One region of the Streptomyces sp. NPDC005374 genome, then DNA from elsewhere that is predicted to be linked to it. Evidence: riboswitches for the same ligand, from Rfam matches in the RefSeq annotation. Region 1 holds a riboswitch; each other region holds the start of a gene.
The links. A riboswitch is a leader RNA that binds a small molecule or an ion and turns the genes downstream of it on or off. The one in region 1 is predicted to bind cyclic di-AMP.
Positions count from the first base shown of each region.

Region 2: it holds a riboswitch for cyclic di-AMP, as region 1 does, so the genes downstream of both, ACFYRX_RS25820 (C40 family peptidase) here and ACFYRX_RS03455 (NlpC/P60 family protein) in region 1, are expected to answer to the same signal.
Region 3: it holds a riboswitch for cyclic di-AMP, as region 1 does, so the genes downstream of both, ACFYRX_RS21705 (peptidoglycan DD-metalloendopeptidase family protein) here and ACFYRX_RS03455 (NlpC/P60 family protein) in region 1, are expected to answer to the same signal.
Region 4: it holds a riboswitch for cyclic di-AMP, as region 1 does, so the genes downstream of both, ACFYRX_RS37630 (transglycosylase family protein) here and ACFYRX_RS03455 (NlpC/P60 family protein) in region 1, are expected to answer to the same signal.

Region 1 covers NZ_JBIAKA010000001.1:729,143-736,166, forward strand. The annotation lists gene ACFYRX_RS03445 (M23 family metallopeptidase) at 1-726, shown strand, start outside; gene pcrA (DNA helicase PcrA) at 768-3,278, opposite strand; cyclic di-AMP (ydaO/yuaA leader) riboswitch at 3,575-3,748, shown strand; gene ACFYRX_RS03455 (NlpC/P60 family protein) at 3,756-4,901, shown strand; gene ACFYRX_RS03460 (hypothetical protein) at 4,906-5,259, opposite strand; gene ACFYRX_RS03465 (NlpC/P60 family protein) at 5,721-6,782, shown strand; gene ACFYRX_RS03470 (LuxR C-terminal-related transcriptional regulator) at 6,806-7,024, opposite strand, start outside.
Region 2 covers NZ_JBIAKA010000010.1:145,932-152,955, forward strand. The annotation lists gene ACFYRX_RS25795 (8-amino-7-oxononanoate synthase) at 1-203, shown strand, start outside; gene ACFYRX_RS25800 (DUF397 domain-containing protein) at 242-463, opposite strand; gene ACFYRX_RS25805 (helix-turn-helix domain-containing protein) at 473-1,333, opposite strand; gene ACFYRX_RS25810 (ATP-binding protein) at 1,549-2,007, shown strand; gene ACFYRX_RS25815 (DUF6328 family protein) at 2,078-2,680, opposite strand; gene ACFYRX_RS25820 (C40 family peptidase) at 2,775-3,248, opposite strand; cyclic di-AMP (ydaO/yuaA leader) riboswitch at 3,252-3,463, opposite strand; gene ACFYRX_RS25825 (hypothetical protein) at 3,801-4,106, opposite strand; gene ACFYRX_RS25830 (ATP-dependent Clp protease proteolytic subunit) at 4,114-4,749, opposite strand; gene ACFYRX_RS25835 (TetR/AcrR family transcriptional regulator) at 5,923-6,507, opposite strand; gene ACFYRX_RS25840 ((2Fe-2S)-binding protein) at 6,767-7,024, shown strand, end outside.
Region 3 covers NZ_JBIAKA010000008.1:170,334-177,357, forward strand. The annotation lists gene ACFYRX_RS21680 (aspartate aminotransferase family protein) at 1-924, shown strand, start outside; gene ACFYRX_RS21685 (helix-turn-helix domain-containing protein) at 998-1,603, shown strand; gene ACFYRX_RS21690 (DUF6126 family protein) at 1,600-1,722, shown strand; gene ACFYRX_RS21695 (tyrosine-protein phosphatase) at 1,768-2,568, opposite strand; gene ACFYRX_RS21700 (alpha-galactosidase) at 2,772-4,853, shown strand; cyclic di-AMP (ydaO/yuaA leader) riboswitch at 5,157-5,318, shown strand; gene ACFYRX_RS21705 (peptidoglycan DD-metalloendopeptidase family protein) at 5,323-6,246, shown strand; gene ACFYRX_RS21710 (Tat pathway signal sequence domain protein) at 6,448-7,024, shown strand, end outside.
Region 4 covers NZ_JBIAKA010000019.1:94,730-101,753, reverse strand. The annotation lists gene ACFYRX_RS37655 (NAD(P)/FAD-dependent oxidoreductase) at 1-246, opposite strand, end outside; gene ACFYRX_RS37650 (exopolyphosphatase) at 679-1,623, opposite strand; gene ACFYRX_RS37645 (DUF501 domain-containing protein) at 1,620-2,150, opposite strand; gene ACFYRX_RS37640 (septum formation initiator family protein) at 2,193-2,669, opposite strand; gene eno (phosphopyruvate hydratase) at 2,782-4,077, opposite strand; gene ACFYRX_RS37630 (transglycosylase family protein) at 4,380-5,075, opposite strand; cyclic di-AMP (ydaO/yuaA leader) riboswitch at 5,079-5,246, opposite strand; gene ACFYRX_RS37625 (transglycosylase family protein) at 5,452-6,447, opposite strand; gene ACFYRX_RS37620 (cytochrome P450) at 6,640-7,024, opposite strand, start outside.

The sequences.
Region 1 (7,024 bases):
CGCCGTATGCCCGCCAAGCGTTCCGCGCTGATGACGATCGCCGTTCCCTCGGCGTGTGTCATGGGTGTCGCGGGGATCGCCGCCGCCTCGGTCGGCACCTTCACCGGTGACGACAAGGACACGTCGACGACCCTGGCGGACACGACCGCCGTCGCGCCGGTCGCCGCGAACAACAAGCTGGACAGCCAGCTCAAGAGCCTTTCGGCCGGCGCCGACGACTTCGCCGACCGGGCCAGCCGTACGCAGGAGCGCATCGACCTCAAGGCCCAGCAGGTGGCCGAGAAGAAGAAGGCTGCGGAGGAGGCGGCCCGCAAGGAGCGGCTGCGCCCGAAGTTCGCGCTTCCGGTCGCCCAGCACGGACTGAGCGCCTACTTCGGCCAGGCCGGCGTCAACTGGATGTCCGTCCACACCGGCATCGACTTCCCCGTCTCCTACGGCACGACGGTGATGGCCGCGACCGACGGCACCGTCCGCACGGAGTGGAACAGCGCCTACGGCAACATGATGATCGTGACCGCCAAGGACGGCACGGAGACGTGGTACTGCCACCTCTCCAGCTACCGCGTCTCCTCCGGTACGACGGTCCAGGCCGGCGACCCGATCGCATACAGCGGCAACTCCGGCAACTCCACCGGCCCGCACCTGCACTTCGAGGTACGGCCGGCCGGCGGGTCCGCGATCGACCCGCTGCCGTGGCTGCGCAGCCACGACCTGGACCCGACGTAGGGCGTAAGGCCTCGGGCCCGGCCGCCCTCTCCGGGCACCGACTACAGCTTCTCCACCGGCGCGTACCGCAGCAGCAGCCGCTTCGGCTTGGCCTCCCCGAAGTCGACCGTCGCCTCGGCGTTCGCCCCCGTGCCCTTGACCCCGACCACCGTGCCCAGCCCGAACTGGTCGTGGGTGACACGGTCGCCGACGGCCAGGGAGACCACCGGCTTCTCCGAACCCCTGCGCGTCGCGAAGCCGGACGCACCCGACGCCGAGGAGCGGGAGCGGGACGAGGACAGTGAGGCGGCCACCCCGGACGCCGGTCCTGAGGACACCGGAGCGGTCGCCCCGGTGCGCTTCCAGTCCACGTGCTGCGCCGGGATCTCCTCCAGGAAACGGGAGGGCGGGTTGTACGACGGCTGCCCCCACGCGCTGCGCAGGGCGGAGCGGGTCAGATACAGCCGTTCACGCGCACGCGTGATGCCGACGTACGCCAGGCGCCGCTCCTCCTCCAGCTCCTTGGCCTGGCCGAGGGCGCGCATGTGCGGGAAGACGCCGTCCTCCATGCCGGTGAGGAAGACGACCGGGAACTCCAGGCCCTTGGCGGTGTGCAGGGTCATCAGGGTGATGACGCCGGAGCCGTCGTCGTCCTCGTCGGGGATCTGGTCGGAGTCGGCGACCAGGGCGACCCGCTCGAGGAACGCCGCCAGCCCGACCGGGGCCGGCGCGTCCCCTTCCTCGGACTCCCCGGCCTGTCCTGCTTCCTGCTCGAACTCCAGGGCCACGGCGGCGAGTTCCTGGAGGTTCTCGATCCGGGTCTCGTCCTGCGGGTCGGTCGAGGCCTGCAACTCGGCCAGGTAGCCGGTGCGTTCGAGGACCGCCTCCAGGACGGTCGCCGGGCTCGCGCCGGACTCGACGATCGTACGGAGCTCCTCCATGAGGACGTTGAACCGCTTGACGGCGTTCGTCGACCGCGCGGCCATGCCGTACGCCTCGTCGACGCGCCTGAGCGCCTGCGGGAAGCTGATCTTCTCGCGCTGGGACAGGGCGTCGATCATCGCCTCGGCGCGGTCGCCGATGCCCCGCTTGGGGACGTTGAGGATCCGGCGCAGCGGCACGGAGTCCTCGGGGTTGGCGAGGACGCGCAGGTAGGCCAGGACGTCCCGGACCTCCTTGCGCTCGTAGAAGCGGACACCGCCGACGACCTTGTAGGGCAGGCCGACACGGATGAAGATCTCCTCGAAGACACGGGACTGGGCGTTGGTGCGGTAGAAGACGGCGACATCGCCCGCCTTCGCGTCGCCCGCGTCGGTGAGACGGTCTATCTCCTCCGCGACGAACTGCGCCTCGTCGTGCTCGGTGTCGGCGACATAGCCGGTGATGCGCGCGCCCGCGCCCGCGTTGGTCCACAGGTTCTTGGGGCGGCGGGACTCGTTGCGCTCGATGACCGCGTTGGCGGCGGTGAGGATCGTCTGGGTGGAGCGGTAGTTCTGCTCCAGGAGGATCGTCGTCGCCTCGGGGTAGTCCTCCTCGAACTGGAGGATGTTGCGGATGGTCGCGCCGCGGAAGGCGTAGATCGACTGGTCGGCGTCGCCCACGACGCACAGTTCGGCGGGCGGCAGGTCGTGCTCGGCGGGCGGTACGTCCACGGGGTGCTCGGAGGTCCCGACCAGCTCCCTGACCAGCGCGTACTGGGCGTGGTTGGTGTCCTGGTACTCGTCGACGAGGACGTGCCGGAAGCGGCGGCGGTAGTGCTCGGCGACGTCCGGGAAGGCGCGCAGGAGGTTGACCGTCGTCATGATCAGGTCGTCGAAGTCGAGGGCGTTGGCCTCGCGGAGGCGGGACTGGTACATGGCGTAGGCCTGGGCGAGGGTCTTCTCGAAACCGTCGGAGGCCTGGGCGGCGAAGTCCTCCTCGTCGATCAGCTCGTTCTTGAGGTTGCTGATCTTGGCGCTGAAGGACTTCGGCGGGAAGCGCTTGGGGTCGAGGTCCAGGTCACGGCAGACGAGGGCCATGAGGCGCTTGGAGTCGGCGGCGTCGTAGATCGAGAACGACGACGTGAAGCCGAGCCTCTTGCTCTCGCGCCGCAGGATCCGCACGCACGCGCTGTGGAAGGTCATCACCCACATCGCGTTCGCGCGCGGGCCGACGAGCTGCTCGACGCGCTCCTTCATCTCGCCCGCGGCCTTGTTGGTGAAGGTGATCGCGAGGATCTGGCCCGGGTGGACATTCCGCTCGCCCAGGAGGTGGGCGATGCGGTGGGTGAGCACCCGGGTCTTGCCGGAGCCCGCGCCGGCCACGATGAGCAGCGGGGTGCCGGAGTGCACGACGGCCGCGCGCTGGTTCTCGTTCAGCCCGTCCAGGAGCGCGGCCGGGTCCACCACCGGGCGGGGGGCGCCGTCGCGGTAGTACGCGTCCCGGTCCGGCGGCGCGTCGAACTTCCCGCCGAACAGGTCGTCCGGAACGGTCTCCGGTCCGTGCTCGTCCTCGGGCGGCGGCGGAGGCTCCTCCCCGTGCCCGCGAGGGGTCTGGAGGTCCGCCAGGAAGCTGTCGTCAAAGAGGCTGCTCATCGCTCTCCGAGTCTAGGGTGCGCCACTGACAGCCCGCCCCCGCCCCGGGAACATCCACGGAATCCAGGGCCTGGCACCGCTCGGATTCCGAATCCGGGAAGTGGGCCAAATACCCTGATCCAAGACAAAAGTGCGATTCTCTCCAGATCGCCCACATCAACCCGCCGGGCAGTACCCGAGCCGAAGGTCACAAAAACGTATCGGGCATATCGAACATCAACCTTCACAAGGGCCACACCAGTTGGCTACCGTGCCGAGCAGGCCGTACGACCCCCACCGGCGAACGTCGCCGGGCCGCACGGCCTCCGCCGAGTCCGCAGCGCCGCCGCGCGCCCGGAGCCGGGGACCCACCGAACCTGGGGTGAATCGGCCGACTCCCACGCACGGGAGCGCCGTAGGGCAAACCTTCCGAAGCACCTCTTCGCCCGAACCCGACAGCTAACCCGGTAGGCGGAGCACTGGAAGGAGTCGCCTCCCTTGGCGTCGCACCGCAAGTCGCGTCCCGCTGGTACGCGCGTAGCAGGCATACGGACCCCGGCCCTCGCGACGGCCGCCCTCACCTCCGTGGCCCTGCTGTCCCAGTCGGCGAACGCCGCGCCGGCCGCCGATGACAAGCCGAGTCTCGAAGAGGTCGAGAAGAAGGTCGACGACCTCTACCGCCAGGCCGAGTCGGCGACCGACGGCTACAACTCGGCCAAGGAGAAGACGGCCAAGCAGCGCAAGCAGGTCGACACGCTCCTCGACGACGTCGCCCGGCGCACCCAGAAGCTCAACGAGGCGCGGGAGCAGCTCGGCTCCTTCGCCGCCGCCCAGTACCGCACCGGCGCCGCAGCGCCCGACACGGCGACCTTCCTGCTCGCCGACACCCCGCAGGACTACTTCGACCAGACACAGCTGATGGGCCGCCTGACGAACCGCCAGAAGGGGGCGGTCGACGACTACGTCTCCGAGCAGTCGGCGACGATGAAGAAGCGCCAGGAGGCCTCTCAGAGCCTCCAGACACTCAACGAGACGCAGAGCGACCTGAGGACCGCGAAGGCGACGGTCCAGAAGAAGCTCGCCGTCGCGCGCGAGCTGCTGTCGGAGCTGACCGCCCAGGAGAAGGCACGCCTCGCGGCGATCGAGAAGGAGAAGCAGGAGGCCGCGGCCCGCAAGGCCGCGGAGCTGGCGCGGCAGCAGGCCGCCGCGGAGAAGGCCGCGCAGGAGACCACCGCCCCGCAGGAGAGCTCACCGAGCGCGTCGACGGCGAACGACGCCTCGTACGCCACCAAGGCCGCCAAGGCCCTCGCCTTCGCCCGCGCGCAGGTCGGCAAGCCCTACGTCTGGGGCGCCACCGGCCCCGGCTCCTACGACTGCTCGGGCCTCACCCAGGCCGCCTGGAAGGCCGCCGGCGTCTCCCTCCCCCGCGTCACCTACGACCAGGTCGACGCCGGCACCACGGTCTCCCTGGCCGACGCCAAGCCCGGCGACCTGGTCTTCTTCTACGACGACATCAGCCACGTCGGCCTCTACATCGGCAACGGCATGATGATCCACGCACCGAAGCCGGGCGCGTACGTCCGCGAGGAGTCGATCTACTACGACGGCGAGTCGGCGATCCACAGCGTGGTGCGGCCGGCCTGAGCTCTCAGGTCCACAGCACCGCGATGAAGATGTTCGCCGTGGTCAGCGCCCCGACCAGGCCGAACAGGCTCTTGTCGACCTTCTCGTCGTCCCGCTTCACATACACGAGGCCGAGGATCACGATCAGAAGGGCCAGCTTCACGCCGATCTTGATGTTGTTGACGTGCTGGTCGTCGGCCTGGTTGAGGCCGACCAGGATCACCCCGGTGACCAGCATCGTCGCGGCGCCGTGCAGCATCGCGGGGACGAACCGGGCGGCGCCCTGGCCCATCGCCTTCATCTGGGTGAGGAAGCCGCCGAGCAGCGAGGCGATCCCGATGATGTGCAGGCCGACGAAGAGATGGATGAGTACGTCCATGAGCCCGGAGCTTATGCAGGGGTGCGAGCCGGACCAGACACCGCCCCACCCCACATGACCCGATCTTGCATATATGCGGCCCATAGCATCCCGTCACCCCCGCGTGCCCGGAAATCGTGACTTCGGTCAGCGCACCGCGCGAAGTCGACGGCGCCACCCCGCGATCATGGTCACCTTCGGTCACCCCGCGATCCCCTGGCAGCACTTCCGCACAATGCGTTACCTCCCGGACACATTCAGGTTTAGCGTCCTCCACCAGGTGACCGGCTCCCCACCGCCGCCCGGGCCAGGGGCGGCAGTCGGCCACCACCGCCGAGAAGGTCCGGCGGCGGCCCGCTCCCCCTGTGCAGGCCGCCGCCGGACGCGCAAACCGCCCCGGGGCGGTCGTACGGCCGCACCCCCTGGCGTCGTACGTCCGATGGGCCCGGGGCGGGCGGTCGACGAAAGGACGTGCAGTCCACGTGGCAGTGCACCGCAAGCCCCGCCAACGCTCGGCCGGCGGCCATACGGTCCGTGCGGCAGCGACGATCGCCCTCGCGGGGGCGGCGACCGCGACGGCTTTCGACGGGACCGGACACGCCGAGCCACAGCTCTCGCCGACACAGGTGAAGGCGAAGGTGGACCGGCTGTACCAGGAGGCGGAGGCCGCCACCGAGAAGTACAACGGCGCCAAGGAGAAGGTGGCGGCCGCCGAGACCCGCCTCGACACCCTGCGGGACGAGGCGGCACGCAGGACCGAGCGGCTCAACGAGGCGCGGGACGCGCTGGGTTCGATCGCCGCGGCCCAGTACCGCGGCGGTGCACTGGACCCCGCGATGCAGCTCGCCTTCTCCGACGACCCCGACCACTACCTGGACGGCGCCGAGTTCGCCGAACGGGCCGGTGCCCGCCAGGCGACCTCCGTGGCGAACGTCCGGCGGCAACTGCGGGAGATCGAGCAGTTGCGCGGGGCCGCGCACATCGAACTGACCTCACTGAAGTCACGCCAGGCGGAACTGAAGCGCCACAAGAAGACGATCACCGGAAAGCTGGACGCGGCGCGCCGACTGCTGTCCCAGCTGCCGGCCGGGACTCGGGCGGAGTCCGGGGAGACCGGTTCCCGTGCCTCACGGGCCACGACCGGCGCGCGCGAACACCTGACGACACCCGGCGCGGCCACCGCGAAGGCCCCCAACTCCCGTGCCGCGGCAGCCGTCTCCTACGCCTACTCCAAACTCGGCAGCCCCTACGTCTGGGGTGCCATCGGCCCCGACGCCTTCGACTGCTCGGGCCTCGTCCAGGCCGCGTACCGCTCCGCGGGCATCTCCCTGCCCCGCACGACATACGCCCAGATCGGCGCCGGCCAACGCGTCTCGCGCTCCGAACTCCTCCCCGGCGACCTGGTGTTCTTCTACTCCGGCATCAGCCACGTCGGCCTCTACATCGGCGACGGCAAGATGATCCACGCCCCCAACCCGTCGGCACCGGTACGGGTGGCGCCGATCGACGAGATGCCGTTCGCGGGGGCCACTCGGGTGGTGTGAGCGCGCGCGTGGCCCCGTGAGCGTCAGACCAGCCGCCGTGCCGTCGCCCACCGGGTCAGCTCGTGGCGGTTGGACAGTTGCAGCTTCCGCAGTACCGCCGACACATGGGACTCGACCGTCTTCACCGAGATGAACAGCTGCTTGGCGATCTCCTTGTAGGCGTAGCCGCGCGCGATGAGCCTCAGCACCTCCCGCTCGCGCTGGGTGAGCCGGTCCATGTCCTCGTCGACCGGCGGGGCGTC
Region 2 (7,024 bases), on a different contig from region 1:
CGGTGGTCTCGGTGCGCGCGCCCTCCCCGGAGGAGGCCGTGCAGTGGGCGGCCGACTGCCGTGCCGCCGGGCTCCTCGTGGGCTGTTTCCGGCCCCCTTCGGTGCCCGACGGCATTTCACGGCTCAGACTGACCGCCCGCGGAGACCTCTCCGAGGAGCAGATCGAACGCGCTGTACATGTGATCGGCGGAACACGACCATGAGTCGGCGTGACACGGCCGTGCGCCTGGTGGGCTGACGGTCAGAACGCGGCTGTGAAGCCCGCCCAGCTCTCGGGGGAGAAGAGCAGCGCGGGCCCGTCCGGGTCCTTGGAGTCTCGTACGGCGAGCAGCCCGGCCCATGGCCCGGCCGACGGCCTCGCCGTCTCGACGCAGTTGTTCGCTCCGGTGCTGTAGCTGCTGCGCAGCCAGCGCACTTCGGGCAGTTCCGTACTGGCAGATACGTTCCGAGGCAGTGCAGACATGGTGCCTCCTTACGCGCCGTCACCTATCCCGGCGATGTAGTCCAACGAGTCCTCGGGCGAGAGGGCGTGGAACCGAAGGGAGTTGAAGGCCTCGGTGTAGGCCTGGAGGTCTTCTTTCCGCTCGAGGTAGAGGCTACTCGTCAAGTGGTCGAGAACAACCACATCCAGATCAGATGTGCGCGAAAATGAGAAGATTACGAAAGGCCCGGTGATCCCCACATGCGCCCCGGCCGTGAACGGCAGTACCTGTAGCCGCACTTGAGGCAGCCGGGCGGCCTCCAGGAGTCTCTTCAACTGCCGGGCCATCACTTCGGGGCCACCGATCTCCCGGCGCAGGACCGCCTCGTCCAGGACGGCGCTCAGCTCCAGCGGGGGCTCGCCGCGCAGCACGTCCTGCCGTGCCAGCCGCACCTCCACGAGCGTGTCGAGACGTTCGTCGTCGAGGCCGCCCACCGAGGCCCGGGTCACCGCGCGGGCGTACTCGGGCGTCTGGAGCAGCCCGGGCACCACCGAGGTCTCCAGTGTGCGCATCGCGCTCGCCTGGGACTCCAGACTGATGAAGTCCCGGTAGGTCGGCGGCAGGACACCCCGGTACGCGTGCCACCAGTGGTGCCGGCCGCCGCCCTCGTCGGAGCCCGCCAGCACCAGGAGCAGCTCCCGCAGATCCGTGTCCAGCACGCCGTAGGCATCGAGGAGTAACCGCACATCGGCCGGTTTCACACCGCTGGCGCCGGTCTCGATGCGGCTCACCTTCGACTGGTGCCAGCCCACGAGCCGGGCCGCCTCACCGCTGGTGAGCGCCGCACTCGTGCGTAACGCACGCAGTTCGGCGCCCAGTTTCCGGCGGCGCACCGCGGGACCGTGCTGCATGGTGCTACTCCCTTACTCCTTACGAGCCGCCCAAATACGGTCTCGCGTCGCAGAGTTCACCGCTTCGAGCGACAGATATATGCATATCTTGGTGGATCGGCACCCGTCACCGCCTCGGTAATGGCACTCTGACGATGAACCACCAGTCCGGGACCGTACTCGAACCATCCGCACCGTGTCGGACTACGGTTCCGTGGGAAAGGGACGACGTCGCCATGGCAGACCACCTGGAAGCATCCGTCACTCTGCCGAGCGAACCCGCCTCGGTCTCCGCGGCCCGCACCTATGTCCTGAGCGCGCTCGCGGAGTGGGGGCTGCCACCGGCCACGGACATCGCGGAGACCGTCCGGCTCATCGTCTCCGAACTCGCCACCAACGCCGTACAGCACACCTTCGGACAGTCACCCACCTTCACGGTGGACATCGAGCTGGACCGTGACGAACAACTGCGCATCGGGGTCACCGACAGCCATCCCCGCTTCCCCAAGCGCCTCCCGGCCGCGGTCCAGCAGGACAACGGGCGGGGAATGGTGATCATCCGCTGGCTCGCGGCCGAGTACGGCGGCAAGCTGAGAGTCAGGCCCACCCGGGAAGGCGGCAAGACCGTTTCGATCGAACTCCCGTGGTCGGTACCGGCACAGCCGGTCACCGCCGCGGGGCAGCAGGAGCCGTGACCCACTCCGTAGGCCGGGAACGCGGAGACAGGACGCCCCCTTCAGCGGCCGAGCCCGGGCCGTCCCGGGGTCACCGCAGACGCGCCGACGGTTCTCGGGGAGCAACTCCCGGACGAGCCGTGGCGCGCGGCCTGAGCGGCTCGCGGTGCGGCCGCCGAGGCGCCGCGTGGGGTTCCTGCGTGACGTGCTCCTCGGCGCGGCCCGCCCGCCACACCAGTCGGGGGAGCAGCCACCACAGGCCCAGGCACACCAGCAGGGTCGCCGTACCCGCGGCCACTCCGCCGGTCCGGCCGGTCGTCACGTCCACGACGAGCAGGACGGATCCGGTGAACGCGAGCACCAGAACGCCCATGCCGACCGTGGCGAGCCGGGAGGAGACCTGCACGATGCGGGCCTTGGCGCCCCGCTGGAAGAGCGAGCGGTGCAGGGCCGCCGGTGCGGTGAACAGCGCCGCCGCGACGACCGCGAGGAGCAGCGTGGTGACGTAGGTGGCGCGCTGGAAGGAGTCCAGCGAAGGGAAGCGCTGGGTGAAGGCCAGGGTCAGCAGGAAGGCGAAGAGGATCTGCACCCCGGTCTGGGTGACGCGCAGTTCCTGGAGCAGCTCGCCGAAGTTGCGGTCGGCGCGCTCCAGCGGGGTCTCGTTGCGGGCGGTGCACGGGCGGTGGTCGGCCATGACGGTACGGGTAACCATCCGGGCCCGTGTCACGCGTCCCGGGAGACCCGAGGGGGTGACGTCCGGTCAGGGCGCCGTCACCCCCTCGGGGGTGCTACTTGACCCGGCCGTACCAGACGCTCTTCGTCCAGATCTTCTGCAGTCGCACCACGTCCCCGGTCTTGGGGGCGTGCCAGATCTTCCCCTTCCCGGCGTAGAGACCGACGTGGTAGACGTTCGAACCCGAGTGGAAGAACACGAGGTCACCGGCCTTGCGGCTGCCCGCGGAGATGTGCCGGGTCTTGTTGTACTGCTGGGCCGCCGTGCGCGGGAGCTTCTTGCCCGCCTTCTTGAACGAGTACAGCGTGAGCCCTGAGCAGTCGAAGCGGGACGGCCCCGTGGCGCCGTACCTGTACGGCGAGCCCTTCTTGGAGGCCGCGACCTTGAGTGCCTTCGTCGCCGGCGTGGCGGCCGCGGCGTCGGCGGCGACGCCCGGGATCACGACAGAGCCGCCCACAGCGGCAAGTGTCAGTGCCGAAGCCGTACCGGCTCGGACCATCAGCGACGGAACACGATTGAGCGCAGACATGCGCAACCCTTCGTCAGCCGCCTGTGAAGGATGACCTGTCGGATTCGGGCTGACAAAGTTGCCCGGCCGCTGACGCGGCTTCACCCCAAGGGCTGCTCGGCCCGGTCATGGCGTGACCGTCCCGGCGACCCGTCGTGCCTGGGTCCTCCACTCCTGCCGATGCACCTCTGTCGACCGGTCATCCGGGCGGCGGCAGGACTCGGCGTCCGCCCGGATCGCCCCGCCACTGCGGCGGGGGCTTGTCGTCAGACAGGGATCTTGACGCAAAGAAGTCCGAAAAACCCAACGGAACCGGGGATTTGTGTCGTTACTCACCACTCACTCGTTCGGGTGGACACCCGAACGACGGAAGGGGTGTCGAGGGCTCCGCGGGCCCCCGGACCAGCACAGAGAGTCCTCATTGTGCTCACACACCACGCGTGTTGCGCGGCCTTGACGGTCGTGAAAGAGGAGCCGCCTCTCGTCCAACAGGGGGTACGTCTTCTGGTCCGTTTCAACCGTGCTCCGGACGCTCCGTCAGACCGGCGGGGCGCCCGGGGCGCTGCGGATGCGTCAGTTGTCGGGGTCGGGCGGCACGACGACCCGGGCCGAGCGCCGCTCGCCGTCCAGGACCCGCAGGGCCCGCGCCAGCGTCGCGGCGTGCATCTCGCGCTCGCCCCGGCGGTGCATCAGCGCGAGCGCGTCACGCAGCTCTGCCGCCCTGCTCACCAGCGCCTGCGCCGCCCGCAGTCCGCCGTAGGTGTCCTCGTGCCGGGCGGGGTTGATCCGGCCCAGCAGATCGACCACGTCGAGATAACGGTCGATCAGCTCGCCCTCGGCGCGCGTGAGCGCGGGCAGCGGTGGAAGATCCGGCAGCATCCGCGGCTCACCTCGCGCCCGGCGTGGTGCGGGATGTCTTGCGGCTCGGGACGATCGCGTCCGCGAGGCCGTAGTCCAGCGCGCCCCGCGCGTCCAGGATCTTGTCCCGCTCGATGTCCGCGCTCACCTGCTCGGCGCTGCGCCCGGTGTGCCGGACCAGCATCTCCTCCAGGCGGGCCCGCGCACGGAGCAGTTCGTCGGCCTGGATCGCCAGATCGCTTGCCTGCCCCTGCACCGGTTCGTTCAGCGCCGGCTGGTGGATCACGACCCGCGCGCCCGGCAGCACGGAGCGCTTGCCCGGGGTGCCCGCCGCCAGCAGCACCGCCGCGGAGGAGCCGGCCTGCCCGAGGCACGTCGTCTCCACGTCACAACTGACGAACTGCATCGTGTCGTAGATCGCCGACATCGCGCTGAACGAGCCGCCGGGGGAGTTGATGTACAGCGAGATGTCCCGGTCCGGGTCCTGGTACTCGAGGTACATGAACTGCGCCATCAGATCGTTCGCCGAGGTGTCGTCGATCCGCGTCCCGAGGAAGACGATCCGCTCCTCCAGCAGCTTCGAGTACGGATCCATCGTCCTGTGCCCGGAGCTCGTGCGCTCGTGGAACTCGGGCAGGACGTAACGGGCGGTCGGTCGGGTCATGGAGTACCCCTCACTCATGGCTGAGCCGTCTGTAGAAAATGTACAGGACGTACGTGACGTTATGATGGGGGCGGATTCTAGTGATCAAGTTAAATGCCCAGGGCAGAGGCGCTTTTTTGCTCCTTCGGGGGATCGGGTCTCACATTCCTGTCACTGTTTACCGGGGGGTGCCGTCGCCCTCACCTCCGGGACCTCCCCGGCCGGCCCAGATCTGCGAGACTGTCGCGGCTCGCCGCGGTATGAGCGTCCGTCAACGGGCGCGGGCGGCTCGGCTCTTCACTGTGCTCGTCCCGCCACGACGGCATCGTCGAGCCCGGCGGCGGACACAGCCAGGGCCTCGACCAGCTCTCCTTCAGCACACCGCGCGGCTTCCTCCCGCAGACCATCCACCCCCATGCCGGTGACGGCGCCGGACTACCAGCGGATTCTTCGTCTGCTGGTGGTACACCGTCTGTGTGTTCTGGCCAGCGCCGGTGCGGGATGCGGAGCTTGGGCGGCGGACGCCGGCCCGTCTATGGTCCGTCTCTTGGTTCACGGCGAGGGTGGAGACGTGTCAGCTCGTGCCGTGCCCGACATGGCCGCCGCCTCATCCGCTGACTTGACCCGTGATTCGCGACATCCCGCGGTGCCTGGCATTGGAGTGCGTCTCGGATTGAACCCGGCGTATAGCCCTGCTCGTCTGCCACTCTTGGTTTTCGCAGGTCAGAGGCCGTGTTTACTCGCTGAACAAACCGTCCGGGTCGAATCCGGGGCGAAGCCGAGCTGTGGGTTTCGTCGTTTCTGTCTGCCGTCCGTGTTGCATATTCGGGCATTCCGGGCGGCAAGGGCGGTCCCGTGCCGCTCAGCGGCAGACATCTCGGACTCTGAAGCACTCTGGAGTACATGTACGAGCTGTCCCCTTGCTGACGCCGCGGTTGGGATGCGACGCGCGGATGGCTGCCCGGCAGTGCGGCGTGTCGAGACGGCCCTCGACCGCAGCGGAACGATCAACACCAGGCACTCCGCCCCCGGGGTCCGATCGCAGGTGTGCCGCACCCGTCCGTGATCGTGCGGGTGGGCTCGGGCGACCACGACGGCGCTACGACGAACTCCTCGCGGCCGCCGTGCCCACGGCCGTCCCGCTGTCCGATGAGCGGTGGCGGAGGGCAGGACGGGAGCTGCCTGCCGGGCGGTTCAGCCGTGGGGACCCGTCCCGCGCAGAAACGTGTCGACGACGAGTGTTGCCAGTGCGTCCGCGTTCTGCCGGACCTGGTCCGGGTCGAGATCTGCGCCGCCTCCGTGCTGGGCCTCGTCGACGAGGGCGTAGTAGACCCGCCGCGCCCACATGAGGTCCGTGTCCGGAGAGAGGAGCCCTTCGCGCTGGGCTCGGGCGAAGAACTCGAGGGCGCCAGCGTTGACCTCGGACCAGATCGCCGCCGCGAGGGGGGAGTCGGCGAGGGGGTGGCCGAGGGTGAACGGCCAGGCGCTCTTGATCCGCAGCACGTTCGCCGTGACGCGGTGGAGTGCCACGAGCGGTGGGGCGGTGTCCATGTGGGCGTCCGCTACGCCTTCAATGAGCTGTCGCTTCGCCGAGGCGGCGAGTGCCTCGATGAGGGACTGGCGGTTGGCGAACCGCCGGTGCACGGTTGTTCTGGCCACTCCTGCCTCCTCCGCGATCTGCTCCATGGAGGCCCCGGAGTCTTTGGCGAGGACCTGCTCGGCCGCCCCCAGGATCGCGCGCACCGTGCGCGCGGCATCGGCCCGCAGGGGTCGGCCCATGACTTATCCACTCCCGTTGTTGATTCGTGATGCACGGAAGACCCTACGCCTGACCTGCGGATTTGTACTGATTTGCATCAGTGCTGATGCATGGGAAAGTAAAGTTGCGACAAGAGTGATGCGAGTAAGAGGTCGAACTGCTACGTTCCTGTTTTAGATCATGGACCTCCTCTCATGATTCGGCTCCCCGGTCGGCGGTTTCCGAAGTCCGCGGAGCGGAGTCCCTCTGGTCCTGGCCCTATGTGCCTGATGGCCCCCCATGAAAACGAGCCCTCGGGCGAACCGGAGGAATGACACGGTGGAGATCGAGCTGCGGATCAACGGATCCGCCCAGAGGCTGGACATCGCGCCACAGGTGAGCCTGCTCGACGCGCTGCGCGAGTACCTGGGCCTGACCGGCACCAAGAAGGGCTGCGACCAAGGTGCGTGCGGTGCCTGCACGGTGCTGGTCGACGGCCGGCGGATCAACGCCTGCCTGGCGCTGGCGGTGCAGTACCAGGGCCGTGACATCACCACC
Region 3 (7,024 bases), on a different contig from region 1:
CTGACCACCGGGTCCCTGTCGGTCAACGGTGAGTCCGGCTTCCGCGACGGATTCGCGCCCCTGCTCCCCGACACCGCCGTCCCTCTCGGCGATCTCGACGCCCTGGCAAGGGAGTTGAAGAAGGGCGACGTGGCCGCCCTGGTCGTCGAGCCGATCCAGGGCAAGGGCGTGCTCGAGGCCCCGCCCGGCTATCTGCGGGCCGCGCAGGAATTGCTGCGCAGCCACAAGGCGCTGCTGATCGCCGACGAGGTGCAGACCGGGCTCGGCCGGACCGGGGACTTCTACGCGTACCAGCACGAGGACGGGGTCGAACCCGACCTGGTGTGCGTGGCCAAAGCGCTCTCCGGCGGCTACGTCCCGGTGGGCGCCACCCTCGGCAGGGACTGGATCTTCAAGAAGGTCTACTCCTCGATGGACCGGGTGCTGGTGCACTCGGCGAGCTTCGGATCCAACGCCCAGGCGATGGCGGCCGGGCTCGCCGTTCTGTCGGTCATGGAGAACGAGCAGATCGTCGCGAACGCCCGCGCCACCGGCGACCTGCTCAGGTCCCGGCTCGCGGCGCTGACCGACAAGTACGAACTGCTCGCCGACGTCCGCGGCCGGGGTCTGATGATCGGCATCGAGTTCGGCAGGCCCAGGTCGCTGAAGCTGCGCAGCCGCTGGACCATGCTCCAGGCCGCACGCAAGGGCCTGTTCGCGCAGATGGTCGTCGTTCCGCTGCTGCAGCGGCACCGGATTCTCACCCAGGTCTCCGGGGACCACCTGGAGGTCATCAAGCTCATCCCGCCACTCGTCGTCGGCGAGGCGGACGTGGACCGGTTCGTCGACGCCTTCACCGACGTCATGGACGACGCGCACAGCGGCAGCGGGCTGATGTGGGACTTCAGCAAGACGCTGGTGAAGCAGGCGGTGGCCAACCGGTAGAGGCTCACACGGAGGATTTTGCCTCTGGGGCAAGAAATTTGCCGCAGAGGCAAACCTCCGGCTCAATGGAGGCATGAGCTCCTCGGAAGCCTTCACGGAGCTGCCATCGGTGGCTCCTCAACTCCGTGCACTTCGCCGCCGCGCCTCCCTCACCCTGGAGGCCGCGGCAGGCGCCGCGGGCTTGTCGCCCGCGCACCTCTCCCGGCTCGAGACCGGGCAGCGTCAGCCTTCGCTGCCGATGCTGCTCGCGCTCGCCCGTATCTACGGTACGACGGTCTCGGAACTGCTCGGCGAGACGGTCGCCGACCGGGACGCCGTGCTGCGCGCCGCCGACATGGAACCGACCGCGGCGGGCGGCTGGACCTACGTCCAGGCGGGCGCGCCCGGCCGCGGCATGCAGGCCCTGCGGGTGCAGGTGCCGCACGGTTCCCAGGGCGACATCGTGCGGGTGCACCCGGGCGAGGAATGGCTCTACGTCCTCAAGGGGCGGCTCCGGCTGCGCCTCGGCGACACCACGCACCGGCTCGACCCGGGCGACAGCGCGCACTTCGACTCGCTGACCCCGCACCGCATCGCCGCCCAGGACCCCGAAGGCGTCGAGCTTCTGTTCGTCCACACCCTGTTGCAGAGCCCCACGGCCACGCTGTGCCTGGGCCCGAACCTTGGAGAGACGCCATGACCGACATGGAGGAGAAGTTCCCCCGCGCTCTGTGGGTGCGCCTGATCATCTACCTCGCGGTGGGTCACGTCTTCGCGGCCTTCATCTACTTCCTCTTCGCGGTGGGAGCAGGGCAGTAGTGGTGGCTGCGGCTTTGGGAAAGGCGCCGGCGACGGCCGCACGGCTCAGTCGAGGAGCCGCTCCCGCAGCCGCTCACGGATGTCCGGGGTGAGGCCGAGGCCCTCCTCCAGGTACGCGTCGACGCTGCCCCACGTCTCCTCGATGGTCTCGAAGGCCGCCGTCAGATACTCGACGCGCGCGTCGAAGAGGGGGCTGAGCAGCTCCATGACCTCGGGGGAGTAGGCCGTGGCCGCATCGGAGCCGCTGCGGCGCACCTTGTACCGACGGTGCTTGGCGTTGGACTCCAGATAGTCGGCGACGATGGCCTCGCGCTCCACGCCCACGGCGAGCAGGGTCACGGCTATCGACAGGCCCGCGCGGTCCTTGCCGGCCGCGCAGTGCATGAGAGCGGGAACGCTGTCCTCGGCGAGGGAGTGCAGCACCTGGGAGTGCTCCGCGGTGCGCTCCTTGATGATCTTGCGGTAGGCGGTGATCATCCGGTTCGCGCCCTTGCCGTCGCTCAGGATCTCGCGCAGCTGGTCGAGCTCGCCGTCGCGGACCATCTTCCAGAACTCGACGCCGTCGGCCGGGTCGCTCAGCGGCAGGTTCACATTGCGCACCCCCGCCAGCTCGACATCCATGCCCTCCAGCTTCTGGTCCGCCGCGTTGCGGAAGTCGAAGACCGTGCGCAGGCCGAGGGAGGACAGGAACGCGGCGTCGTCCTCTGTCGCGTGCGCCAGGTGCCCGCTGCGGAACAGCACTCCGTACCGCACCCGACGTCCGTCCACCGTCGGCATCCCGCCCACATCACGGAAGTTGCGGACACCGGCCAGTTCGGGTTCGGTCGACGGGATCTGCTGCGTCACGGGGTTCCTCCCAGCCGGTCACCGCCGGCGCTGCTCGTCGACGGGCACGCTCTCGACCATACGACATGTGTTCCTGGGGCAATCAGTTGTCCACAGCCCCGGCAATCAGTTGTCCACAGGCGTTGCAGCCGAGCTCACGGCCGATGATGATGTTGGTGCCTGAGCGCACCTGATGGCACCTGTTCGAATCTGTGAGGGGCACGATGCTGGAGATCGCCGAGAACGGCCGTACGTGGATTCTTTCCGGGCCGGCCAGCAGTTACGCCCTGCACCTCACCGCCGAGGGTGAGCTGCTGCATCTGCACTGGGGCCCGAGGATCACGCTCGCCGACGCCGACGCCGAGGCCCTCGCCGTTCGGCCGCTGCCGGAGTACTGGCCCTTCGAGTCGCCGCTGGACGGACGCGAGGAGTACCCGGTCGAAGGCGGCCCCCGTTTCACCCGCCCCGCCCTGTCCGTGCGCACGGACGAGCGACGCGGCACCGAGTGGAGCTTCGAGGCGTACGACACCGAGGGTGACGAACTGCGGCTGCGGTTCCGGGACGCCGGGCTGACCGTGACCCTGCACTACCGGATGCGCCACGACGTCCTGGAGCGCTGGGTGACCCTGGACAACCAGGGCCCGGCGCCGGTCGAGCTGCTGCGTGCCGACTCCGCCACCTGGACCCTGCCCGACCGCGAGGACGGCTGGCGGCTCTCCCAGCTGCACGGCCGCTGGGCCGCCGAGTCCCAGCTCACCCAGGCCCCCCTCACCTATGGCGACAAGGTCATCGGCAGCCGCCGCGGCCACACCGGGCACCAGCACCTGCCATGGGTGGCGCTCGACACCGACGCGACCGAGGAACGCGGCGAGGTCTACGGCTGCGCCCTCGGCTGGTCGGGGTCCTGGCGGATCGCGGTGGCCCAACTCCCCGACGCACGCGTGCAGATCACCGGCGGCGCCGGCTACGACGACTCGGGGCTGCTGAGCCTGGCGGCCGGGGAGTCCTTCACCACCCCCGTCTTCGCCGGCCTCTGGAGCGACGGCGGCTTCGGCGGCGCGAGCCGGGCCTGGCACGCCTACCAGCGGGCGTACGTCATCCCGGACGCGGACCAGGACCGGCCCGTGCTGTTCAACTCCTGGGAGGCCACGAACTTCGACATCTCCGAGGAGCAGCAGGAAGCCCTCGCCAGGCGGGCCGCGGCGATCGGCGTCGAACTGTTCGTGGTCGACGACGGCTGGTTCGGCGCCCGCACCAGTGACCGGGCGGGGCTCGGTGACTGGGCGCCCAACCCCGACCGGTTCCCCTCCGGCCTCAAGCCGCTCGGCGACCAGGTGCGTGCTCTCGGCATGCAGTTCGGTATCTGGGTCGAGCCGGAGATGGTCAACCCGGACAGCGAGCTGTACCGCGCCCATCCGGACTGGGTGCAGTTCCAGGCGGGACGGAAGCAGACGGAGTTCCGCAACCAGCTCGTACTGAACCTCGCGCGTGAGGACGTCCAGGAGTACCTGTGGGGGCAGCTCGACACGCTGCTCTCCTCGGCCCCGGTCGACTACGTGAAGTGGGACTTCAACCGCTGCTTCACCGACGCGGGCTGGCCCGGCGACGCGTACCCGCAGCGCCTGTGGGTCGACCATGTGCGCGGCTTCTACGCCCTGTTGGACCGGTTGCGGGAGGCCCACCCCGGCGTTGCCTTCGAGTCCTGCTCGGGTGGCGGCGGCCGGATCGACCTCGGGGTGATGAGCCGTACCGACCAGGTGTGGACCTCCGACAACACCGACCCGCTCGACCGGCTCGTCATCCAGCACGGCTTCAGCCAGATCCATCCCGCGCGCGTGATGGCCGCCTGGGTCACCGACAGCCCCAACACCCAGCTCAACGGCCGGGTGAGCTCCCTTCGGTTCCGGTTCGTGAGCGCGATGGCCGGGGTGCTCGGGGTCGGCGGGGATCTGGAGGAGTGGACCGAGGAGGAGCTCGCCGAGGCTCGCGAGTGGGTGGATCTCTACAAGGAGATCCGGCCCCTGGTGCAGCGCGGCGACCTCTACCGGCTGCGGCCTCCGCGGGGTGGCCTGAGTGCGGTGCAGTACGTCCTGGGGGACGAGACCGTCGTCCTCGCCTGCCTCCAGGCGCAGCACTACGGCGAGCCCGTTCCCGCATTGCGATTGCGCGGGCTCGACCCGGCAGCATCGTATGAATGCCCCGAAACGGGCGAAATTCACCGAGGGGCCGTATTGCTGCACCACGGACTTCGTACTCGTTTGCGGGGCGATCTCGATGCGACAGTTATCCGGCTCCGTCGCATCTAGGGCTTCTGTCCGAATTGATGGATTAATTCCAACTCCTTCCAGGGTGTGAGTGTCTGTGAATCCGTGGCGTGAGGAGCGTCATATCGGTGACGGTGTGTCGCGCGTCATGTTCACGTAATTCTCATGGTTTTCATGGGGATTTGGGCCGGGCGCCTGGCGTCCGATTCACGCAGGGTGACCGTTAATTCTCATAAGCGATCAACAGGAACGCATTCACAGGGAACCTCTCACTTGTCCCTTTGCGTCTTGCTCGCTTACGTTCGCCACCGATCCGGTCGGACGCCCAATCCTGCCGCCGAACGGATTCCGCACACACTCACCCGTACACGGCAGGAGCGGGGGACCCACAGGCAGTACGTCTGTTCCGGTCTCCGGAACAGGCTTGGGGTAAAGCCGCGTCTCGGCGCGGCCGGGCATCTCCAGCCCGCACCCGACAGCTCACCTCGCAGGCGCCGGAGAGGAATCCGCCATGCCCGCGAAGGGTAAGCACCGCCGTCCGAAGCCCCAGCGCTTCACCCGCTCGATCGCCGTCGCCGGAACCGGGGGTGCCGCGCTCGCCCTCCCGCTCATGGGGGCCACCGGCGCTCACGCCGCCACCTCGCAGTCGGTGTCGGAAAAGGCCGTCCAGTCGCTTCCGGTGACGCAGAAGGTCGCTGAGAAGACTGCCGAAAAGACGGCCGCGAAGAAGAAGGCCGCGACCGTGCGCACCTATTCGGTGCGGACCGGTGACTATCTCTCGAAGATCGCCGACGAGCAGAATGTCACCGGCGGCTGGAAGAAGCTCTACGCCGACAACCGCCAGGTCGTCGGCGACGACCCCTCGCTCATCCACCCCGGTCTGAAGCTCTCGATCGGCAAGAGGAGCGCGGCGAAGACCGAGTCCTCCGCCTCCGCTTCGGGCTCTTCGAAGGCCGAGCAGACCGAGTCGAAGTCGTCGTCGAACTCGACGGCCGTCACCCAGAGCTCCGACACCGCCGGCTCCAGCGGCTATGCCCTTCCGGTCAGCGGTGCCACCATCGGCACCGGCTACCGCGTGGCGGGCAGCATGTGGTCCAGCGGGTACCACACCGGCGTCGACTTCGTCGTCCCGACCGGCACCACGCTGAAGGCCGTGGCCGCGGGCACGGTCGTCTCCGCGGGCTGGGGCGGCGCCTACGGCAACCAGGTCGTCATCAAGCTGAACGACGGCTACTACGCGCAGTACGCCCACCTGTCCCAGCTCTCCGTCTCGGCCGGCCAGACCGTGACCGAGGGCCAGCAGATCGGCCTCTCCGGCGCGACCGGTAACGTCACCGGCCCGCACCTGCACTTCGAGATCCGCACCACGCCGGACTACGGCTCGGACGTGGACCCGGTCTCCTACCTCCGCTCGAAGGGCGTCGCCGTCGGCTGACGCTCCCCTGTGCCACCGAAGGCCGGACCCCGATCCCCGGGTCCGGCCTTCGGTGTTTCCTGCTGGTGTCCTTGCGCCTTCATGATCACTTCATTGCGGTCTTGTGGCAGACGTGCCTGGAGCGTCGACAGGCGGGGGAGGGTGGGGACACAGTGAACTCCGTAGCCGTGCAAGCGCTTTCTAAGGCCTTCGGAGGTCACAGTGTCCGGCGTCGACCGACGCACCGTCTTCAAGGGCGCCGCAGCCGCGGCCGCCCTCACCCAGTTCTCCTGGGCCGTGTCCCACGCCGCCGCAGCGGCGGACGGCGACGCCACCGACCTCCACTGGCTGGAGGGTTCGGCCCCCGACGTCCACGCCGGTGCCACCTGGGGCGTGCCCTGGGCCCGTGGCACCCACCGCCCGGAGCAGCCGTTCCGGCTCGCGACCTCCGGCGGCGACGAGGTGCCGGTCCAGAGCTGGGTCACCGGCTACTGGCCCGACGGCTCGGTGAAGTGGACCGCGCACGCGATAGCGCCCGACGCGCCGAAGGCCGACCGCTACGTACTGAGCGCGGGCAGTCCGGCTGCCCCCGCTCACCGGGTCGAGGTCGGCCGGAGAAGTGGCCGTATCGAGGTGTCGACCGGCGTGATCACCGCCGTCTTCGAGGCCAAGGGCTCCGACACCGTCGTACGCAGCATCAGGCGCGGTACGACCGAGATCGCGCGGGACGGGCGGCTGGTCGCCCTGCGGCAGGAGTCCGTGCGTGAGGGCGCGGACCTCGACGCTTTCGCGGGCCGGA
Region 4 (7,024 bases), on a different contig from region 1:
GACCCGGCCGGTGAGAACCTCCGCCTTGGGCAGCACGCGTCGCAACGGGACGACGACGTGGCGCGGGGAGATGTTGCCGGCGGCGGTTTCGGGGAGGAAGGGCTGGTAGGTCATGTACGACCGGGGGTCGACGACCGTGACGGTCGCCTCGCCGTAGCGCATCTTCTTGAGAATGCGCCGAGCTGCGTACAGGCCTACGTACCCACCGCCTACTACGAGGATCCTGGGACGCTCCGTGGTGCTCATGCCATCGAGTATCCACCCGCCCCAGGGGGGTCGCTCGTGCGCCCCTTCACAAGCTCTTGCAGAGGGTGTGTTATCCTCCGCGACTCACGTGATCCAGGTCATGGCGGGAAGCGGGAACCAGGGTGTAGGGATCACCGTTGTCAATGCCGCGTGAGCTGCCTCTCCGTGCCGAAAGCCCTCCCGTGAGGCACCCCCGCGACTCCCTCACGCACCCCTCGCGTGAGGTCCGCATCCCACCGTTTTGAACGTGTTCACAGGGGTGTTGGGCCCTCGGAAGGGCCAACCGGACCACATTCGTCGTCCGACAGGACCCAATTCCTTGTGAAGAACTTCACGAACTTTCTCGACGGCACATGGGAGAGGGGCCCCGAAGGGCCCCTCGGACGCGCTCATACGTTGTTCTGCCTGCTCAGGGGAGGGCAGCGACGAGGTTCAGGCGACGGACCACGCGATGCCGTCGAGGATGTCGTGCTCGCTCACGACGACCTCCTCGGCGCCGATCCACTCCATGATCAGACGCAGCACCAGGGCACCGGACGCGATCACGTCGACCCGGCCCGGGTGTATGACCGGCTTGGCCGCGCGCTCGGCATGCGTGGAGGTCAGCAGCCAGTCGGTGAGCTCGGCGACCTTCTCGAAGGGAACACGGGATTGATGGATCGCCGTGGAGTCGTACTCGTCCAGGCCGAGCGCGAGTGCCGCCACCGTCGTCACCGAGCCTGCCAGGCCGACCAGCGTGCGGGCCGCGGTCAGCGGAACCACCTGAGTCACCAGGTCGAGGGCCTCGACGATGTCCTGCCGGATCGCCTCGACCTGCTCAGCGGTCGGCGGGTCGCTGACCTCGCCGTTCTCGTCGATCAGATGGCGCTCGGTCATCCGTACGCAGCCAATGTCGACGGACCGGGCCGCGATCACGGTGTCGTCGCCCACGACGAACTCCGTCGACCCGCCGCCGATGTCCACGACCAGGTAGGGCTTGGCGAGGTGGTCGCTGCCGGTGAGCTCCTTGGTCGCCCCGGTGAAGGAGAACTCCGCCTCCTGGTCGCCGGAGATCACCTCGGGCTCGACCCCGAGGATGTCGATGACCCCGCGGACGAACTCGTCCCGGTTCTCGGCGTCCCGGGAGGCGGAGGTGGCGACGAACCGCAGCCGCTCGGCGCCGAGTTCCTTGATGACGGCCGCGTACTCCCGGCACGCGGCGAAGGTCCGCTCCAGCGCCTCGGGGGCCAGCCGTCCGGTCCGGTCGACGCCCTGCCCGAGCCGCACGATGGTCATCCGCCGGTCCAGGTCGACGAGTTCACCCGTGTCCGGGTCGGCGTCGGCGACGAGGAGCCGGATGGAGTTCGTACCGCAGTCGACGGCGGCGACACGGGTCATCGGGCCTCCTCCTCGACCGACGCCACGCACGGCCCCTTCGCCCACCACTCCGGCAGCATCGCGATCGCCTCGTCGCCCAGCGGGTTGACCCCCGGGCCGGCGGCCAGCGAGTGCCCCACCAGGACGTGCAGGCACTTCACCCGGTCCGGCATGCCGCCCGCGCTCGGGAAGCCCTCCAGGACCTCGATGGCGTCACGGCGCGCGATGTAGTCCTCGTGCGCGGCCCGGTACGCGGCGGCGAGCTCCGGGTCCGTCTGCAGCCGCTCCGTCATCTCCTTCATGACGCCGTTCGCCTCGAGCGTCCCGATCGCCGAGGCGGCGCGCGGGCACGTCAGGTAGTACGTCGTCGGGAAGGGCGTGCCGTCGGGGAGGCGCGGGGCCGTCTCCACCACGTCCGGCTGTCCGCAGGGGCAGCGGTGCGCGATCGCCCGCAGTCCGCGCGGCGGCCGTCCGAGCTGCTGCTCGAAGGCCTCGACATCCGCGTCGGTCGGCTCGGTGCGGGGGGTGGAGGGCGGGGGCGTTTCCATGCCTGTCTTTCTACGGGTCCGTGGGTCTGTGGGTCTGTCGGTTCACCGGTCGGAGGCGTCGGACTTGTCGACGCCGTCCCAGACGTTCGCGTACCAGGGGCGGTCGGCCGCGCCGAGGTCGGTGCGGGACTGCCTGGCCGCGTCCGGGTCGACGACGACGAAGCCCGTCTCCCCCGGCATCACGTAGTGCAGCCGCTGCCGGATCTGCTGCTCCGCGTACGTGTCGTCCTGCCAGCGTGCCTTGAGGTCGCGCAGCTTCTCGACCCGCGCGGCGGCCTGTGCCTTGTCCCGCTGGAGGTCGGAGATCTCGGCGCGCTGGGACACGTACTGCCTTATCGGGTACGCCAGCGCCACCACCAGCGTGCACACCACCAGGGCGAGCAGCGCGGCCCGGCCGGTCAGCCGGGAGCGGCGGGCCTGCCGTTTGGTCTGTGAACGGTAGACACGGGCCGCCGTCTGTTCGCCGAGCAGTCTGATCCTGGTCGTGGTGGAGAAACGGTCCCGGTCCTTCACTGGCATCGGCTCTCCGCCTCCCCTTCTACGTGCGTACGTCCCCGCACACGGTACGGGACCGGGTACGGGGACGTACGTACGACGCTGCTACAGGGCCGCGGATCAGCCCTTGCTGTGCTTACTGGTTCGCGGAGCGAAACCGCGGGAACGCGCTGCGGCCGGCGTAGACCGCGGCGTCGTCGAGGATCTCCTCGATGCGCAGGAGCTGGTTGTACTTGGCGACGCGGTCCGAGCGGGCCGGGGCGCCGGTCTTGATCTGGCCGCAGTTCACCGCGACGGCGAGGTCGGCGATGGTGACGTCCTCGGTCTCGCCGGAGCGGTGGGACATCATGCACTTGAAGCCGTTGCGCTGGGCCATCTCGACGGCATCCAGGGTCTCGGTCAGCGAGCCGATCTGGTTCACCTTGACGAGCAGGGCGTTGGCGGAGCCCTCCTCGATACCGCGGGCCAGGCGCTCCGGGTTGGTGACGAAGAGGTCGTCGCCGACGATCTGGACCTTGTCGCCCAGCTTGTCGGTGATGACCTTCCAGCCGGCCCAGTCGTCCTCGTACAGCGGGTCCTCGATGGAGACGAGCGGGTACGCGGAGACGAGCTCCTCGTAGTACTCGGTCATCTCGGCGGCCGAGCGGGACTTGCCCTCGAACTCGTACTTGCCGTCCTTGTAGAACTCGGACGCGGCGACGTCGAGCGCGAGCCCGATCTGCTCACCGGGGATGTAACCGGCCTGCTTGATGGCCTCGATGATGAGGTCCAGGGCGGCGCGGTTGGACTCCAGGTTCGGGGCGAAGCCGCCCTCGTCGCCGAGGCCGGTGGACAGGCCCTTGGTCTTCAGCACCTTCTTGAGGGTGTGGTAGACCTCGGCACCCCAGCGCAGCGCCTCGGAGAAGGACTCCGCGCCGATCGGGGCGATCATGAACTCCTGGATGTCCACGTTGGAGTCGGCGTGCGAGCCGCCGTTCAGGATGTTCATCATCGGAACGGGCAGCAGGTGCGCGTTCGGGCCGCCCAGGTAGCGGAAGAGCGGGAGGTCGCTGGCCTCGGAGGCGGCGTGGGCGACGGCGAGGGAGACGCCGAGGATGGCGTTGGCGCCGAGCGAACCCTTGTTGTCGGTGGCGTCCAGGTCGAACATCGCCTGGTCGATCAGGCGCTGCTCGGTGGCGTCGTAGCCGACGAGCTCCGGGCCGATCTGCTCGATGACCGCGAGGACGGCCTTCTCGACACCCTTGCCGAGGTAGCGGTTGGGGTCACCGTCACGCAGCTCGATGGCCTCGAAGGCACCCGTGGAGGCACCGGAGGGAACGGCGGCACGACCCGTGCTGCCGTCGTCGAGGCCGACCTCGACCTCGACCGTGGGGTTGCCTCGGGAGTCCAGGATTTCCCGGGCTACGACGACGTCGATGGACGGCACGAGCATCTCCTTCTTGGGATGTGACACGGTCCGCCGGGACCGCGGTGGGTTCTGCGAGACCGAGCCTAACCGGCTCCGGGGGATCAGCCACCGCGTGGACCGCCCCCTGGACAGAACCGAGAGTAAATTGTTTCTGAACTGAACAAAGACAGTCCCGGAAACTGGGCAGAAAAAAGCCCCGCCCCGGTGCGTACGGGGGAACACGCACCGGAGCGGGGAGCCCGTGGGGACGGGGGGACCCTCACGAGGCCTTCATTCTGAAGCACACGGATGTGAGGGCGCTGTGGTTCAGCTACGAGCACCCCTTGTTACTTGAGGTGCAGCTGCTGACCCGGGTAGATGAAGTCGGCGTCGGTGACGATGTCCTTGTTCAGCTTGAACACCTTCTGCCAGCCGCCCTTGACCTTGTGCTTCTCGGCGATCGAGCTGAGGGTGTCACCCTTGACGACCTTGTACTCGCCGTCACCCTTCTTGACCTTCTTGCCGGTCGGGGTGGTGACGGTCTTCTTCTTGGCGGCCGGACGCTCGGTCGAACGCGAGGCGCTCTGCTCCTCGGTCGAACGGCTGCTCGTGTTCGAGGAGCCGGAGGAGGAGTTGCCGGAGGAGGACGAGCTGCTGCCGCCGCTGTAGGAGGCGCCGGACAGGCCCACACCACAGCTCGGCCAGGCACCCTTGCCCTGCGAGGCCAGGACCTTCTCGGCGACGGCGATCTGCTGGGACTTGCTGGCCTGGTTGGCGGTGGAGGCGTACGCCGTGCCGCCGTACGCGGCCCAGGTGGAGGCCGAGAACTGCAGGCCGCCGTAGTAGCCGTTGCCGGTGTTGATGGACCAGTTGCCGCCGGACTCGCACTGGGCGACGGTGTCCCACTCGGAGGCGGTGGCGGCGGAGGCGCTGCCGGCCGCCATCAGCGGGGCGGCGATGGCGACACCGGTGACGCCGGCGAGGGCGGCGACGCGGGTGGCCTTGGAAGGACGACGGTGCTTGCCCTGTCCGGAAAACAGCATGGTGGATCCCCTCACCGACGCCTGCGAGGTGAGCTGTCGGGTTCGGGCCGGTTGAGTTGCCCGGCCGCGCACCTCCCGGTGCGCGACTTAACCCCAAGCCGGTCCAGCGTGAACTGCTGGGTCCGGCACTTACCTTGGGTCCCCCGCTCCTGCCTACGGCGCTTGACGCGACGACTGTTCCCGTTCGGCCGCTGGCAGGATTCGGCGTTGCGACAGACGGGGCTCGGGTTGCCGAGCGGTCACGACCGTAGACACGCGCTCGGCGGAATTTCAAAGACGATCAGGGCTTCTGAGACTCATCCCACACTTTCACCAAAGTGGACATTAGGTGCGAAGTGTGACGTGAACTCCCGCTGTTTTTCTGGACTTTTCAGTCCTATTCAGCCCCGGTGTCGAGCGTCTGACCGGCGACGATGTTGCTCGGGTCGGACCCGATGCGGTCCTTGTTCTCGGCGTAGAGGGCGCGCCATCCGCCGTCGAGGCCAAGGGAGTCGGCGATGGAGGCGAGGGAGTCGCCTTCCTGGACGATGTAGGTGGGGGCCGCGTGGCGGCCGCCGGCGGCGGTCGCGCTCTTCGTGGCGACTTCGGCGTCACTGCCGCCGCGGTGCTTGCCGGAGCCGAGGGCGCCGACGTCGACGAGGGCCGAAGAGGCGCCCTGCTGCCACGACTTGTCCGCTTCATCCTCTTCCGGGCTCACCACGGGTGAGCTGTCGGAAGACTGCGTGTCCCCCTTGGCGGAGCCCTCGGACCCCTCGGATCCAGAAGAGCCGGACTTGTCCGACTTGTTCGAATCGTCGTCACCGCTGGACGGAGTGGTCGACGGCGAGGGCGTCGCGGTCGACCCGTCCAGCGCGTCGAGCAGACCGGAAGAATCCACGGGTCCCGACGAGTTGGAGGAGTCCGAGGAACCGGATGAACCGGACGATTGCGACGAGTCCGGCGCGGAGGCCGAGGGTGTCCCGCTGCCCACACCCGTGTCGACGTCGGCCGAGCTCGAGTCCTTGCTGAGCCCGGCGAGCAGACCGCAGGTCGGCCACGCGGCGATGCCCTGATCATCGAGGAGCTTCTCGGCCACGGCTATCTGCTGGTTGCGGCTGGCCTGGTCCGCGGTCTCGGCGTACGCGAGGCCGCCGTACTTCTCCCAGTTCTGCTGGGACATCTGCAGACCGCCGTAGTAGCCGTTGCCGTCGTTCGCACTCCAGGAACCGCCGCTCTCGCACTCCGCGACATGGTCCCAGGTGGTGCCGGTCGCGGCGCTGGCTCCGGTCGCCCCGAGCAGTGGGATCGCGATGGCGGATCCCGTCACGCCGGCCGCCACGAGGAGTGCCGGAGCCTGACGGGGGCGACGGTGACGACCGTTCCCGGAGAGCATGAGGGGACCTTTCCCGAGACAGCAGAAACGCGCGCGGCGCTCCACGAGGGGCACCGCGCTGGTCCGTGAACGTATAGGGGTTCGATCACTTGTCACAAGTTAATGCCGCGTAGATCACGTGAAGATCACAGACTTGAGGGCGTGTCATGTTTAAGCGGCTCTTCACCGGGTCAGGCCGGACGTCTTGGTCGATTACCGCACGGGCGTGAACTCCACGGGCAAAGTGCGCAGTCCACGCATGATGAGCCCGCCACGCCAGCGCAAATCGGCCGAATCCACCGCGAGTTGCAGGTCGGGGAGGCGAGTGAGGAGCGTGGCGAGCGCGGTCTGTCCTTCCAGCCGGGCGAGCGGGGCACCGAGGCAGTAGTGAATGCCGTGGCCGTAACCGAGGTGCTGATTGTCACGGCGGGAGAGATCGAGGACATCGGGGTCGGCGAACCGTTCAGGATCCCGGTCCGCCGCGGCGAGCACGACGAGCACGGGGTCACCGGCCGCGATGTCCTGCCCGCCGATCCGCAGCGCCTGGGTGGCGAACCGCCAGGTGGCCACCTCGACCGGGCCGTCGTACCGGAGAAGC